Regions from separate parts of the Rahnella aceris genome, predicted to be linked through region 2. Evidence: predicted binding sites of a transcription regulator. Region 2 holds the regulator's gene; each other region holds the start of a gene.
The links. Region 2 encodes PhoB, which activates phosphate uptake and scavenging genes when phosphate is short. Its sites were predicted from a motif close to CTGTCATAAAACTGNCNNAT; they were not measured.
Positions count from the first base shown of each region.

Region 1: pstS (phosphate ABC transporter substrate-binding protein PstS) is a predicted target of PhoB. The motif match lies at 1,589-1,608, and genes of this name have one in related genera.
Region 3: GW591_RS04710 (phosphoethanolamine transferase) is a predicted target of PhoB. The motif match lies at 2,556-2,575, and genes of this name have one in related genera.

Region 1 is NZ_JAADJV010000004.1:417,404-422,683, forward strand. Features, by position in the region: gene pstC (phosphate ABC transporter permease PstC) at 1-348, opposite strand, end outside; gene pstS (phosphate ABC transporter substrate-binding protein PstS) at 443-1,483, opposite strand; gene rluF (23S rRNA pseudouridine(2604) synthase RluF) at 1,700-2,572, opposite strand; gene glmS (glutamine--fructose-6-phosphate transaminase (isomerizing)) at 2,750-4,579, opposite strand; gene glmU (bifunctional UDP-N-acetylglucosamine diphosphorylase/glucosamine-1-phosphate N-acetyltransferase GlmU) at 4,712-5,280, opposite strand, start outside.
Region 2 is NZ_JAADJV010000001.1:2,590,501-2,595,780, reverse strand. Features, by position in the region: gene sbcC (exonuclease subunit SbcC) at 1-1,629, opposite strand, end outside; gene sbcD (exonuclease subunit SbcD) at 1,626-2,864, opposite strand; gene phoB (phosphate response regulator transcription factor PhoB) at 3,092-3,781, shown strand; gene phoR (phosphate regulon sensor histidine kinase PhoR) at 3,804-5,123, shown strand; gene GW591_RS11835 (helix-turn-helix domain-containing protein) at 5,157-5,280, opposite strand, start outside.
Region 3 is NZ_JAADJV010000001.1:1,037,911-1,043,190, reverse strand. Features, by position in the region: gene GW591_RS04725 (DUF979 domain-containing protein) at 1-457, shown strand, start outside; gene GW591_RS04720 (DUF2891 domain-containing protein) at 470-1,492, shown strand; gene lpxA (acyl-ACP--UDP-N-acetylglucosamine O-acyltransferase) at 1,536-2,324, opposite strand; gene GW591_RS04710 (phosphoethanolamine transferase) at 2,687-4,321, shown strand; gene GW591_RS04705 (LysR family transcriptional regulator) at 4,357-5,253, opposite strand.

The DNA of each region.
Region 1 (5,280 bases), on a different contig from region 2:
AATAGCAATCCCCAGCGGGCGTTTCATCCAGTTCGGCGCCAGCTCGGTAAGGAATAATGCGATACCAAAGCTGACGGGAACAGCAATCAGCAGGGCAATAATGGAGGTCACGACCGTGCCGTAAATCGGCACCAGTGCGCCAAATTGCTGGTTCGGTGCATCCCAGGTTTTCGTCCACAGGAAGGACAATCCGAACTTTTCAATGCTCGGCAGGGAAGCAATAAACAGCGAGACGATAATGCCGCCCAACATAAATAGCACAATCAGCGCTGCCAGTTTAACCAGCGCGCCGAAGATGATGTCACCGTTTTTGCTGGGTGCCTTGATAGCCGGCTTGTATTCAGCCATACCACTCTCTTTTAATTCAGATTTAATTCCCTCCCCGGCCGGAGAGGGAATGAAGCAGAAGACTTGTACTCTATATCAGACCCGAGGTCAGATCCTAGTAAAGTGCTTTACCGCTGCTGTCTTTGATGTTGGTTTTCCAGGCTGCGCGGATCTGTTCTACAACAGAAGCTGGCAGTGCGGCGTAATCCAAATCAGTCGTCAGTTTGTTACCGTTTTTGTAAGCCCAGTCGAAGAACTTCAGCACTTCGGTACCCTTCGCTGCATCTTGCTGGTCTTTGTAAATCAGGATGAAGGTGGTGGAGCTGATTGGCCACGCATTATCACCTTTCTGATTGGTCAGGTCCTGAGCGAAGGTTTTGCTCCAGTCTGCGCCTTTAGCGGCTGCACTGAAGGATTCTTCTGTCGGGCTGATGGCTTTGCCGTCTGCATCTACCAGCTTGGTGTAAGCCAGGTTGTTTTGCTTGGCGTAAGCATATTCTACGTAACCGATTGAACCTGGCAGACGCTGTACGAATGCGGCCACGCCGTCGTTGCCCTTGCCGCCGAGACCCGTTGGCCAGTTAACAGTAGAACCTGCACCGATTTTGTCTTTCCACTCGCTGTTCACTTTTGCCAGGTAGCTGGTGAATACGAAGGAAGTACCGGAACCGTCAGCACGGCGAACCACCGCGATGTTAGTGTCTGGCAGTTTCACGCCCGGGTTCAGCTTGGTGATCGCCGTATCGTTCCACTTTTTGATTTTACCGAGGTAAATATCACCCAGCGTTGCGCCATCCAGTGTCAACTGACCGGATTTGATGCCCGGGATGTTAACAGCCAGTACCACGCCGCCGATTACAGTAGGAAACTGGAACAGACCGTTTTTATTCAGATCTTCTTCTTTCATCGGTGCATCAGATGCCCCGAAATCAACGGTTTTAGCGATGATTTGTTTCACGCCGCCGGAAGAACCGATGCCCTGATAGTTAACCTGAGTACCGGTTGCTTTCTGGTATGCATCAGCCCACTTAGCATAGACAGGGGCTGGGAAGGTACCGCCAGCGCCAGTCAGGTTAGCGGCAGCGAAAGCAGACATTGCTGTGAGGGAGAAAGTCGCTGCTACAAGACCGGCGACGGTGTTACGCATCAATTTCATGTTCCACTCCTGGTGGTTTTAAACTTCCCGACTGATGTCGACGTTAATTAAAGTGTTTGGCACAGGAGGAAAATAGGACAGTTTAGTGACAGTAAAATGTACGTTATATGACAGTTTTATGACACTGGTCACAATTCGAACCATACGGGCAAAATGCGGGAGTTTTAAGCAGAAAAAGCCGGTTATTACACCGGCGGATAATGAAAAGCGGGTAAATTAACGCCCCTTCTTCTTACGGCCAGGCTGGGCAAAACGCTTGCGGGATGCGGAATTCACTTCAGGTTTTTCACTGTTTTTCGTTTTAGTGACAGCCGGTTTTTTAGCCTGAGCAGGTTTTGATGGCACTTTTTTCGCCGGTTTGTCTTCAGACGAAGAGTTTTCAATCAGCTTAAACAATTCGATCAGTTCATCATCGGTCAGATCACGCCATTCGCCCAGCGGTAATCCTTTCAGATTGATGTTCATAATCCGCACACGTTCAAGCTTAGTGACGTCGAAACCAAAATGCTTAGTCATGCGGCGGATCTGTCGGTTAAGTCCCTGCACCAGCGTAATGCGAAACACCATCGGTGCTTCTTTCTTCACTTTGCATTTCTTGGTCACGGTGCCGAGCATCGGCACACCCGCGCCCATACCGGCAATAAACTCGTCCGTGATCGGTTTATTGACAGTCACGATATATTCTTTTTCGTGGTCGTTACCGGCACGCAGGATTTTATTGACCAGATCACCGTGATTGGTCAGTAAAATCAGGCCCTGCGAATCTTTGTCCAGACGGCCAATCGGGAAGACGCGTTTGCTGTGGTTAACGAAATCGCGGATGTTGTCCCGCTCCCCCTCTTCCATCGTGGTGATAATGCCTACGGGCTTGTTCAGCGCAATAAGCACCAGATCTTCTTCATCACGCGGCTCAATAATCTGACCATTCACTTTCACCACATCGCCGGCAAACACCTGAGCACCCACCGCAGCACGCCTGCCGTTGATAAAAACATTTCCCTGTTCGATGTAACGATCAGCATCGCGGCGCGAGCAGATGCCGCTCTCGCTAATGTATTTGTTGAGACGAATGGAGGAGTTGGTCAGCATTCAGCGGGGTACCTTCAGAAAAACGCGAACTATACCTTATCCGGGGCGGGTTACGAAGCCTGAGAGAAGAGAATCGTGACCGGCTGCTGACAAAGAGAGAGCCGGAGAACAACATTCTGGAAAGAGAAAAGCGCCCCGGGAGGCGCTTAGAGATAACATGGCTGAAACCGGACAGTCTTATTCGACAGTCACAGACTTCGCCAGATTACGTGGCTGGTCAACATCGGTGCCTTTAATCAGCGCAACGTAGTAGGACAGCAACTGGAGCGGTACGGTGTAGAAAATCGGAGCGACGATTTCTTCAACGTGAGGCAGCTGAATAATCTTCATACCGTCACTGTCGACAAAACCCGCGTCCTGATCGGCGAAGACATACAGTAAACCGCCACGTGCACGCACTTCTTCGATATTCGACTTCAGTTTTTCCAGCAATTCGTTATTGGGCGCAACCACAATCACCGGCATATCCGCATCAATCAGCGCCAGCGGGCCATGTTTCAGCTCGCCTGCCGCATAGGCTTCAGCGTGGATATACGAAATCTCTTTCAGCTTCAGCGCACCTTCCATCGCGATCGGATATTGATCGCCACGGCCAAGGAACAGGGCGTGATGTTTATCAGAGAAACCTTCAGCCAGTGTTTCGATAGTCTTATCCAGCGACAGCATTTGTTCGATGCGCGCAGGCAACGCCTGAAGCGCGTGAACAATGTCGTGCTCAACTTGCGGACTCATCCCTTTCAGGCGGCCCATACGCGCCACCAGCATCAGCAGAACGGTCAGCTGCGTGGTGAAAGCTTTGGTTGAGGCCACACCGATTTCGGTGCCCGCTTTGGTCATCAGCGCCAGATCGGATTCACGCACCAGAGAAGAACCAGCCACGTTGCATACTGCCAGCGAACCAAGATAACCCAGCTCTTTCGACAGACGCAGCGCTGCCAGCGTATCAGCCGTTTCACCCGACTGAGACAGCGTGATGATCAGGCTGCCCGGACGAACAGCAGATTTGCGATAGCGGAATTCCGAAGCGATCTCGACATCACAAGGCATGCCAGCCAGTGACTCAAACCAGTAACGCGCCACCATCCCGGAGTTATATGACGTACCGCAGGCGATAATCTGCACGTGCTGAACACGGGACAGAATTTCGTCCGCTTTTTCGCCCAGCTCGCTCAGATTCACTTCGCCGTGGCTGAAACGGCCTTCCAGGGTGTTTTTAATGGCCAGCGGCTGTTCGTAGATTTCTTTTTGCATGTAGTGGCGGTAAACGCCTTTATCACCGGCGTCGTACTGCACTTTGGATTCGATTTCTTCACGCTCAACGGCATAACCATTTTTGTCATATACGCTGACGGAACGGCGCTTAACTTCAGCAACATCGCCTTCTTCCAGGAACAGGAAGCGGCGGGTCACAGGTAACAGCGCCAGCTGATCGGAGGCAATGAAGTTTTCACCCACACCACGACCAATCACCAGCGGGCTGCCGGAACGGGCGGCGACCAGAACAGACGGATCGCGGCGATCCATCACCACCGTGCCGTAGGCACCACGCAGTTGCGGGATAACGCGCTGGACCACTTCGAGCAGCGTACCGCCCTGGAGTTGTTCCCAATGCACCAGATGCGCGATCACTTCGGTATCTGTTTCAGAATCAAAACGGTAGCCGCGTTCAATCAACAATTCACGCAGAGGTTCGTGGTTTTCGATAATGCCGTTATGCACCACAGCAATGTAATCAGACACATGCGGGTGAGCATTCGCTTCAGAAGGTTCGCCATGGGTTGCCCATCGCGTGTGAGCAATACCGGTGCCACCATGCAAAGGATGTTCATCGAGTGCATCAGCCAGCATCTGGACTTTACCCAGACGACGCAAGCGCCCCATTTTCCCGTCAGCATCAATGACAGCCAGACCGGCTGAGTCATAACCGCGGTATTCGAGACGGCGTAAACCTTCCAACAGAATTTCAGCAATATCGCGTTGCGCTACTGCGCCTACAATTCCACACATCAGTTTTATTCCTATTGAAGGTCTTTTCGGGACCTTTTTTGATGCCTGACCTGATTTATCCGCAAGCCCCGTTTTCCGGTGTACTTGCGGTTCCCCGAGCCTTGTAGAGAGTTGGGGATTATTATGAACAGCTTATTTTTTCTTCACCGGTTTCTGCCAGTCAGGTTTATGCACCTGCGGCACCCGGCTTAACAGTAAACCATTGTCCGGCACGTCGCGCGTGACCGTTGTACCGGCGGCGATCGTCACGTTATTACCCACAGTGACTGGCGCTACCAGCTGAGAATCTGACCCCACAAAGACATCGTTACCGATGATGGTCTTATGCTTGTTTACGCCGTCGTAGTTGCAGGTGATGGTACCCGCGCCGATGTTAACGTTATCCCCAATATCAGCATCACCAAGGTAGGAGAGATGACCAGCTTTAGAGCCTTTGCCGAGACGCGCTTTTTTGATTTCGACGAAATTGCCGACATGCGCGCCTTCAGCCAGTTCAGCGCCGGGGCGCAGACGGGCGAAAGGCCCGACCGTACAACCGCTTTCCAGCACCGCATCTTCGAACACGCTGTAAGGACTGACTTCACAGTCATCGCCAATCACGCAATTTTTCAGCACGCAGCCCGCACCGATTTTGACGCGGTCACCCAGTTTCACGTGACCTTCGATAATGACATTGGTGTCGATCAGTACATCGATGCCGT
Region 2 (5,280 bases):
ATGTGATGTCGAGCCGCACAGCGGACAGGCTTTGCCGCTTTGCAAATTCGCGCGTTCGGCTTCAAGACTGACGATCAGCATTTCCTGTTTATGCAGCGCCTTGACGTCGTTCAGATGTTCCAGTTGTTTCTGACATTGCAGACGGATCGCGCCCAGACGCAGTTCTTCTTCGGCCAGCAGCGTCTGGTACTGCGCAAAATCTTTATGCTGTTGCTGCACGCGCTGGTTCAGTTGCGGGAAGATTTGCGAGAGTGAAAACAGCTGCTGCCGCACCGGCCGGAGCTGCATGAGTTCGGTTTGACGTTTCTGTAACACTACCTGCGGGTACTGTTTTTCCAGTTCAGCCTGACGTTGTTGTGCAACGTTAAGGGCTTCAGTCAGCGCGGCCTGACGGGTGTGATGCTGGCGGCTTTCCTCATCCAGTTTCTGACGTTCCGCCGTGATTTGCTGCAGCGTCGCGCTATGTTCACCAGCCTGTTTCTGCGACTCGCTGACCGCCTGTTGTGTTTCCACCAGCGATTTGCGCCATTGCGCGATTTCGCTATCCAGTGGCAGGATTTTTTCTTCGATCAGCGTCTGCATCTGACGCTGTTCTTCCGCCTGTTTCTGCCGTGCAGTGTGCGCCTGTTCCACCGCCAGACTCAGCGGCGTCATCTGTGCAATCTGCTGCTCCTGCTGCTGCGTCAGTTGTATCAGTAATTGCTGAAGGCGCTGCGCGTCATCCTGACAGCGCTGGCGATCATTGAGTAACGGACGCAGTTTTTCTGCCGGTTCGCTGCGCGCCAGTTGCTGTAACTGCGGCGCGGCGGCCAGATTTTCCTGCTCTGCGGCGGTCAGTTGTTGCTGAGACTGCTGCTGTTTTTGCTGCACCTGCTGCCACTGTTGCAGCCAGTTCAGATCCTGCTGGCGCTGCTGCGCCTGCTGACTGAGGCTGATTTCCTGCGTGTTCAGTTCAGCACGTTGTGCTTCCAGCGTCTGGCGCTGTTCTTCGCTGAGCAGTTCGATTCCGGCCATGCGCTGATGCAGACCGTCCAGCGCAATGCGCGCTTCTTTATGTTGCTCAAACACGCGTTGAGAAAGCAGACCGTAAATCTCGGTGCCGGTCAGTTCTTCCAGCAATTCGGCGCGGTCGTTGGCATCGGCATTCAGAAACGCGGCGAACTGCCCCTGTGAAAGCATCATGGATTTGGTGAAACGGCCGAAATCCAGCCCGGTCAGTGTGGCGATGGCATCGAGTTTATCGCGCACTTTATCCGCCAGAATTTTGCCGTCGGCCAGTAACGCCAGCTCGACTTTCGGTGCCTGCAGATTGCCGTCAGGGGAATTTTTGGCGCGGCGCTGGCTCCAGAAAGCGCGGTAACCCACACCTTTGACTTCAAACTCCACCTCGGCCAGCGATTCTGCGGTGTGGCGGGTCATCAGTTCATTCTGGCTTGGTGTAATGTTCAGCCGTGGCGTCTGATGATAAAGCGCCAGACAAATGGCATCGAGCAGGGTGGTTTTCCCCGCACCGGTCGGACCGGTGATGGCGAATAATCCGTTGCTGGCAAACGGCTCGGCGGTGAAATCAATTTTCCATTCGCCTTCCAGCGAGTTCAGGTTTTTTAAACGCAGGCTGAGAATTTTCATTGTGCGCTGTCCTCCGCGTTCTGACCGTTGGTAACCTGTTCAACCACCTGCGCAAACAACGTGCGCATCCGAGCCTGACGCGGCTCGTCAGGGGCCGGTTCCAGCGCCAGTCGTCGTTCAAACACGTCGCTGACGCTCAGTTCGCTGAGGGTTTCTTTTTCCTGCTGCTCAATACTGTTGATGCGCTGTTCTTTGCTGCGGCGTAACAGCACGACTTCTACCGGCAGATCTTCCGTCAGCGCCTGAATGCGTCGCTGGATGTCGCTGAGATAATCCTGGGTGGAGACTTCAATATCGAGCCACACCGGTTTGGCCGGATCACCGCCTTCGAACTGTGCCAGTTGGTGTTCAATCTCCACCAGCGAGCCTTTGATTATCTGCATCGGCTGGAAAACCGGGATTTCCAGTGTGTCGATGGCGTTGAGCGTCGCACCATCAAAATCAAGTAAGTACACACTTTTAGCTTTGCTCAGTTCGTCAAAACTCAGGGCAATCGGCGAGCCGCTGTAACGGATATGTTCGGTTTTGGCGACGCATTGTGCACGGTGAATATGACCCAGTGCCACATAATCGACCGGCGGAAAGGCCTGCGCCGGAAACGCATCGAGCGTACCTATATAGATGTCGCGCACGGAATCAGAGGTACTGACACCGACAGTCGTCAGATGGCCGGTCGCAATAATAGGCAGCGGCATGCCCAGTTCGTCACGTCTGGCCTGCGCAGCCTGCCAGAGCGCGTCATAATGCGCGGCGATGGCTTCCTGCAATGCCAGTTGCTTGTCGCTGCCGGACTGTCCCGCCTGGCTGGCGAGCAGATCACGCGGGCGTAAAAACGGGATAGCGCACAGTATCGCGCCGGGTTTCCCGTCACGCTGACTGAGCACTAAAATCTGTTCAGAAAGGTTTTCACCGACGGTGGCAATCACCCGCGTATTCAGGCAGGAAAGGAGCTCGCGCGATTCATTGAGCGTGGCGACAGAATCGTGGTTACCAGCCAGCACCACCAGCTGGCAGCCGGTTTGCTGTAATTCCACCACGAAGCGGTTATACAATTCGCGGGCATAACTGGGTGGGGAACCCGTGTCGAAAATATCGCCCGCGACAATCACGGCATCGACCTGATGTTGCTGCACCTGACCGGTCAGCCAGTGCAAAAATGCCTGATGTTCGGCTGCACGGCTTTTAGTGAAAAAGTACTGGCCGAGATGCCAGTCTGACGTGTGGATCAGGCGCATGAGACTCCCGTATGAACCCTGGATGACGACAATGGGGTAAAGTATAAACGTCGGCAGGGGAAGCTGTCCCCGATAAATCAGACCAATTTCAGCAAGATGGCCGGAAATTATCTGTCATAGTTGACTGTAATGAACCATTCTTTTCATTCATAAATCTGTCACAAAACTGACGCATAATGGCGCCCGCAATCAAATAAAAGATCGCTAACCTATTGGCAGGACCTACGATGGCTAGACGTATATTGGTGGTTGAAGACGAAGCTCCAATCCGTGAAATGGTGTGTTTTGTACTGGAACAAAATGGCTATCAGGCCGTAGAAGCTGAGGATTTTGATTCAGCGATTGGGCAGCTTGTTGAACCTTACCCTGAACTGATCCTGCTTGACTGGATGTTACCTGGCGGTTCCGGTATTCAGTTTATTAAGCATCTTAAACGTGAGGCACTGACCCGCGAAATTCCGGTGATGATGCTGACCGCACGCGGTGAAGAAGAAGATCGGGTGCGCGGCCTTGAAGTGGGTGCCGATGATTACATCACCAAACCGTTTTCTCCGAAAGAACTGGTTGCCCGCATTAAAGCCGTGATGCGTCGCATCTCGCCAATGGCGGTGGAAGAAGTGATCGACATGCAGGGTTTAAGCCTGGATCCGTCGTCTCACCGGGTAATGGCCAACGAGCAGGCGCTCGATATGGGGCCGACCGAATTTAAGTTATTACACTTCTTTATGACCCATTCCGAACGTGTATACAGCCGCGAACAGTTGCTCAATAACGTCTGGGGCACTAACGTTTATGTGGAAGATCGCACGGTTGACGTGCATATTCGTCGTTTACGTAAGGCGCTGGAAACCAGTGGACATGACAGAATGATCCAGACTGTTCGTGGTACCGGATACCGTTTTTCAACGCGTTATTGAGCCCTCACAGCGGAGAATCTGTGTGCTAGAACGTTTGTCATGGAAACGACTGGCGGGTGAATTGTTTCTCTTTTGCCTGCCAGCGTTAATTCTCGGTATCTTCGTCGGCCATTTCGGCTGGCTCCTCCTGGTGTCGCTGATGGCGGCACTGGGCTGGAATTATTACAACCAGCTTAAACTCTCTCACTGGCTGTGGCTCGACCGCAGCATTACGCCACCGAATGGGCGCTGGAGCTGGGAGCCGCTGTTTTACGGGCTGAACCAGATGCAGATACGCAACCGGCGTCGCCGTCGGGAATTAGGTCAGCTCATCAAACGTTTTCGCAGCGGTGCCGAATCGCTGCCGGATGCCGTGGTGCTGACCACTGAAGATGGCAATATTTTCTGGTGTAACGGACTGGCGCAGGATTTGCTCGGTTTCCGCTGGCCGGAAGATAACGGGCAACATATCTTCAACCTGCTGCGTTATCCGGAATTCCGGCTGTGGATCCAGACCCGCGATTTCAGCCGGGCGCTGAATTTACAACTCAATAATGAGCATTATGTCGAATTTCGCGTCATGCCTTATTCCGAAGGACAACTGCTGATGGTGGCACGCGACGTGACCCAGATGCGTCAGCTTGAAGGCGCACGGCGTAACTTCTTCGCTAACGTCAGTCATGAACTGAGAACCCCATTGACGGTATTGCAGGGGTATCTGGAAATGATGGAAGACGCCAAGCTGGAAGAGCCTTTCCGCACTAAAGCGCTGGATACCATGCAGGAACAGACGCGGCGCATGGACGGGCTGGTGAAGCAGCTGCTGACGCTGTCGAAAATCGAAGCCTCAGCGAATATTGATTTGCACGAGAAAGTCGATATTCCGGTGATGCTCGGCATGCTCGAACGTGAAGTGCAAACGTTAAGCAACGGCAGGCATGAAGTGGTGTTTCGCGTAAACGACAAGCTGAAGGTCTTTGGTAATGAAGATCAACTGCGCAGCGCGGTGTCGAACCTGGTGTATAACGCGGTTAACCACACGCCAGCGGGGACACGGATTGAAGTCAGCTGGCAACAAACGCCGCATGGCGCACAGTTCCAGATCAGCGACAACGGACCGGGCATTGCGCCGCAGCACCTGCCGCGCCTGACCGAACGTTTCTACCGCGTCGATAAAGCCCGTTCACGTCAGACCGGCGGCAGCGGACTGGGACTGGCAATCGTCAAACATGCGCTCAGCCATCACCACACGAAACTTGAAGTCATGAGTGAAGTCGGCGTCGGTACCCGGTTTATGTTTATGCTGGCGCCGAAGTTGATTGTTCCTCAGGAACAGGCCAGCCAAAGCGGCGTAAAGGGATAAAAATCAAGCCACAGCAACAAGCTGTGGCTTCTTTTAGCAGATGATCTGTAAACCTTTTTCTTCAATTAGCATCAGTAAGATCAGCGCCGCTCCGGTGGGTTTGGTTTCATCCCGCTCCCATTTTTGAATGCTGTTGGCGGACATATTGATGAGTCTT
Region 3 (5,280 bases), 1.6 Mb from region 2:
CGTCGGCTGGGCGGCAATTCTGCCGCAGATGCTGGCCGCACTCGGCGCGCTGTTTGCGCTGGCGGGGGTCGGTGGCGTGGTATCGGAACTGGTCAAAAACATCATTCCGCTCGGCTCACCGCTGGCGATTGTGATTGCCTATACCTTCGGCATGGCACTTTTCACCATGATCATGGGCAACGGTTTTGCCGCCTTCCCGGTGATGACCGCGGGGATCGGGCTGCCACTCATCGTCAACCAGTTGGGTGGAAATCCGGCGATTATGGGCGCGATCGGCATGTTGTCCGGTTTCTGCGGCACCTTAATGACGCCGATGGCGGCCAATTTCAATATCGTGCCTGCGGCGTTGCTCGAATTGCAGGACAAGAATGGCGTGATTAAAGCGCAGTGGAAAACCGGTGTATTGCTGTTGCTGGTGAATACCGCGTTTATGTATTTCTTTGTGTTCCGTTTCTGATAAGGAAAGACGATGACGACGCAACAAAGTACCGCCCTGACGCCAGAGATGGCGTCCCGTTTTGCCTCACTGGCGCTGAATCATTTAACCCGTGAATTCCCGAACAAACTCATGCATGCCATGAGCAGCGCGGCAGATGCGCAAACGCCACGCCAGTTACATCCGGTCTTTTACGGCAGCTATGACTGGCATTCCTGCGTGCACGGATATTGGTTATTGCTGCGCCTGCTGGATCGTTTTCCGCAATTACCGGAAGCTGAAAAAATCATTGCGGTGATCGGCCAGCATTTCACGCCAGAAAATGTCGCCGGTGAAATGGCCTATCTGCAACAACCGCAACATGCCGGATTTGAAAGACCGTATGGCTGGGCGTGGTTTCTGGCGCTGAGCCAGCAATTGCATGAGATGGCATTGCCGCAGGCTGCTGAATGGGCAAAAACGCTGGCGCCGATGAGCCGGTTCTTCGAAAAGAGTTTTAGTGAGTTTTTGCCCAAAGCCACCTATCCCCTGCGGGTCGGCAGCCATTTCAACACCGCGTTTGCACTGGCATTAACGCTTGATTATGCGCGCTGCGTTAAGCATCACAAACTGGCAGAACTGATCGAAGAAACGGCGCTGCGCTGGCATCTGGAAGATGTGCATTGTCAGGCGTGGGAACCGGGCGGTGATGAATTCCTGTCACCCTCCCTGATGGAGGCTGAACTGATGCGGCGCGTTCTGCCGGGCGAAGCATTTGTGACCTGGTTTGGCCGTTTCCTGCCGGATCTGGCTCACAGTCAGCCTGCCACGCTTTTCACCCCCGCCACGGTCACTGACCGCAGTGACGGTAAAATTGGCCATCTGGACGGACTGAATCTCAGCCGCGCCTGGTGTCAGCGTTCGCTGGCCTCTGCGCTGCCAGCGGGCGATCCGCGTGCGGCCTTGCTGCGCCAGACGGCAGAAGCCCATCTGCACAGCGCGCTGAACCATCTCGACAGCACCTACATGGGCGAACACTGGCTGGCGACCTTTGCCCTGTTGGCACTCGAAGCCTGACAGTCCTCTTCCTCTGTTCAGCCGCAGGGTTACCGTGAAATCGTTAACGAATAATCCCGCGCGCTGAATCGAGGAAAAATGCATTGAAGTGGCACAGTAACGGATATTCCGCGCTGAGCTGCTCAATTTCCCCCTTCACCCGTTCCACCGATTCCGGCTGGTGATAAAGCAAATCGTACAGATAGCGGATGACATTTTGCTGCGCTTTTCCGGCCCGGCAAAATTCCGTTGCCTGCTCGTTTATCCCTTTCGGCACCGCGCGATTTCCCCCCGCTATCACAAAAGGCGGCACGTCCTGCACCACACAGGTATTAGCAAGGAGATGGACGCCCGTGCCAATAATACAAAACTGATGCACCGCGCTCAGGGCATCAATCCGGGCATCACTGCCTAATGAAACATGCCCCGCCAGAGCACTGTGTTCGCCGATAAACGTGGCATTTCCTATCTGACAGTCATGGCCGACATGCACGCCCCCTTCAAACACATTCAGGTGCCCGATCCGGGTCATACCACCGCCCTGCACGGTGCCGCGATGCAGTGTCACGTGGCGGCCAATGCGGTTTCCATTGCCGATTTCCAGCCCGGTGGGTTCTCCGGCGTATTTCAAATCCTGGCTGATCTCGCCAATGGATGAGCCCATGCCAATCTGGTTATCCGTGCCAATTTTGGTATTGCCGTTGATAACGACATGAGAAGAAATGTGTGTTCCTTCGCCGATTTGCACACCGGCGGAAATAAAGCAGAAAGGCCCGATAACCACTCGCGGGCCGATAATGACACCTGGCTCTATGATACTGCTGGCCGCAATTGTGGCCGAAGATGAAATCAACACGAACATCCTTCTGACAGCCAGCAGGCAGTCAGTAGTGAATTAAACCGGACAGGCATAATCAGGGAAAGATCAAAATGAGCGGAGGGAAACGCACTCAGAAAGGTTTAAACAAGGGGGAGTGTTTCGTTGAACATCCGCATCGCTACACGGCACAGCATAAGGCTTCAGGATCGAAAAGGCGGTCTCTTATATTTTTTTTATTTTCTGAACCTTTTCGGAAACGCTGCATAATGAAAATTTTATGACAGGTAGATTAAGGCTTTCTTAAGCTTGGATGAATATTCTATTGGATATTCATTTCTATACGTTATGTTTCCTTCACATCAACGCTGCTACCACCACCCTGTTGGGAGTTTTCATTGCGCTCTATATTTCCGAAGATTAGCTACTTTACGCTGACTTTACTGCTGACCCTGTATTTTACCTTTATCGTTAATCTGCCGATTTTGCTGCATTTTTATCACATCTTACATGCACTGCCCGCGTACAACCTGGCTTTTGCCCTGAGCATTCCGGTTGCGCTGTTTGCCGCACTGAACTTTGTGTTCACCCCTTTCAGCTTTCGTCCATTGCTTAAGCCGTTCTTTATTATCGTGCTGCCGGTCAGTGCCCTCGCCAGTTTTGCGATGATGACCTTCCAGGTCGTATTTGATCGCGGCATGATCGAAAATATTCTCGAGACGCAATCGGCTGAAGCGTCGTCTTACCTGAATCTGAAAGTGATACTGTGGTTTGTCTTCACCGGCGTTTTGCCCGCTATTTTGCTTTTCCTGACACCGGTCAGCTATGAAAAAACGCCGTTACGCCGTCTCGGTGTCCGTCTGGTGTCGATGGTGATTTCATTGCTGGTGGTTGCCTCCATTGCCGGGATTTTTTACAAAGATTACGCCTCTGTGGGCCGTAACAACCGCACCCTGAATCTGGAAATTGTGCCGACAAACTACCTCTACAGCGCGTTCCAGTACATCAATCACCGTTACTTCACGCCGAAAATGCCGTTCCAGACTATTGGCAACGATGCAAAACTGGTGCAGCAACCGGGGCAGAAACCAAATCTGGTGTTCCTGGTGATTGGGGAAACCGCGCGGGCGCAAAATCAGTCATCTGAGGGTTACGCCAAACCGACTAATCAGTACACACAGGCTATTCCTGACGTGGTGTTCTTTAATAAAATGACGTCATGCGGCACGGCAACGGCGATTTCTGTGCCGTGCATGTTCTCGAATATGAAGCGCACCCGCTACGACGCCAACCGCGCCCGTAACAGTGAAGGCTTGCTGGATATCCTGCATAAAGCCGGTGTTTCGGTGTTCTGGAAAGACAATGATGAAGGCTGTAAAGGCGTATGCGACCGTGTGCCGAATATCACCATCGATACAAAAAAAGACGGTAAATACTGTGATGGCGATACCTGCTACGACATGGCGCTGATGCAGAATATCGATGACGACATCAAACCTGACGGCAAAAATACGCTGATTGGCTTACATCTGATCGGCAGCCACGGCCCTACGTACTACAAACGCTATCCGCAGGAATTCCGTAAGTTTATGCCTGACTGCCCGCGCAGCGATATTGAAAACTGTTCTCAGGAACAACTGGTGAATACCTACGATAATACCCTGCTTTACACGGATTACACGGTGTCGCAGGTGATTGAGAAGGCGAAGCAGTATCAGGATAAGTACAACGTGGCCGTGATTTATCTTTCTGACCATGGCGAATCGCTGGGTGAAAATGGCCTGTATTTGCACGGCACGCCTTACAGCGTGGCACCGGCGCAACAGACACACGTGCCGATGCTGTTCTGGTTATCCAGCGGTTATGTGAAAGCGCAGGGAATTGATCTGCAATGCCTGAAATCGTATGCCGTGAACAAAGACGTTTCACAGGATAACCTGTTCCACACCGTGCTGAGCGCGATGGACGTGCAAACCTCGGAACGTGATCCGCAACTGGATATTCTGGCAGCCTGTCGTACATCACAAAGGTAATCACGCCCCTGTTGAAACGGTTTGCTGCCAGAACGTTATGGCAGCAAACCGCACTCCGTCAGAATGCTTTTTGCCAGCGTGCTGACCGTTTTATCAAACCGCTCCGATTCATTATCCATCACCATATACAAAGCCGTTTGCCGCACCGTTCTGGCTGATAATTCCAGTCGTCGGAGCAAACCGCTCTCCAGCGCTTTTTCCACACTTTCCAGCGGCAGCCAGCCGTACCCCACGCCCACCGCAATGGCTTCCATCGCGGCCCCGACGGTGGTGAATGTCCAGCTGGCAACAGGGCCGGATGACACATTTTCTGCACGCGGCGCGTGCCGGTCGGCCACGCTAATCAGCGGAAAACGCGCCAGATCCTGCGCAGTCAGCGGAACGGTGAGGCTCATCAGCGGATGATCGCTTTTGGCCACCGGCACAAAATCCACGTCAAGCAGGAAGCGCCCCTGTATCGCATTTTCCGGTGCCAGCGTGGTGATGTATAAATCCGCTGATCGTTCATTTAATTGCTTAAGGCTTTCGCCGCGCAGAATTTCTGTCAGATGAACACGGGTATCGGGAAACTGCTGCTGAAAATTTTTGAGTGCGCGAAACAGACGGTATTTGGGAAAGACACTGTCGACAACCAGGCTCAGTTCGGTGCGCGTCCCGTCTTTCAGCCCGGCGGCACGGTGCTCAAGTTGCAAAAAGGCGGAAATCAGCGGCGTGGCCTGCATCAGCAACGCCCGCCCCTGTTCCGTCAGTGTCGCTTTACGGCCATGAATCTCCAGCAATGGCAGACCGAGACGTTCCTGTAATCCACTCAGGGCATAACTAACGGAAGACTGACTGCGGTTCAGTACCTCTGCGGCCTGCGCGTAACTTCCTTGTTCAATCACCGTTTGTAATACCACCCACTGCTCAAGTGTGGTGCGTGGAAGTGCCATATTTTTACTCCCTTTAGGTAAAACACA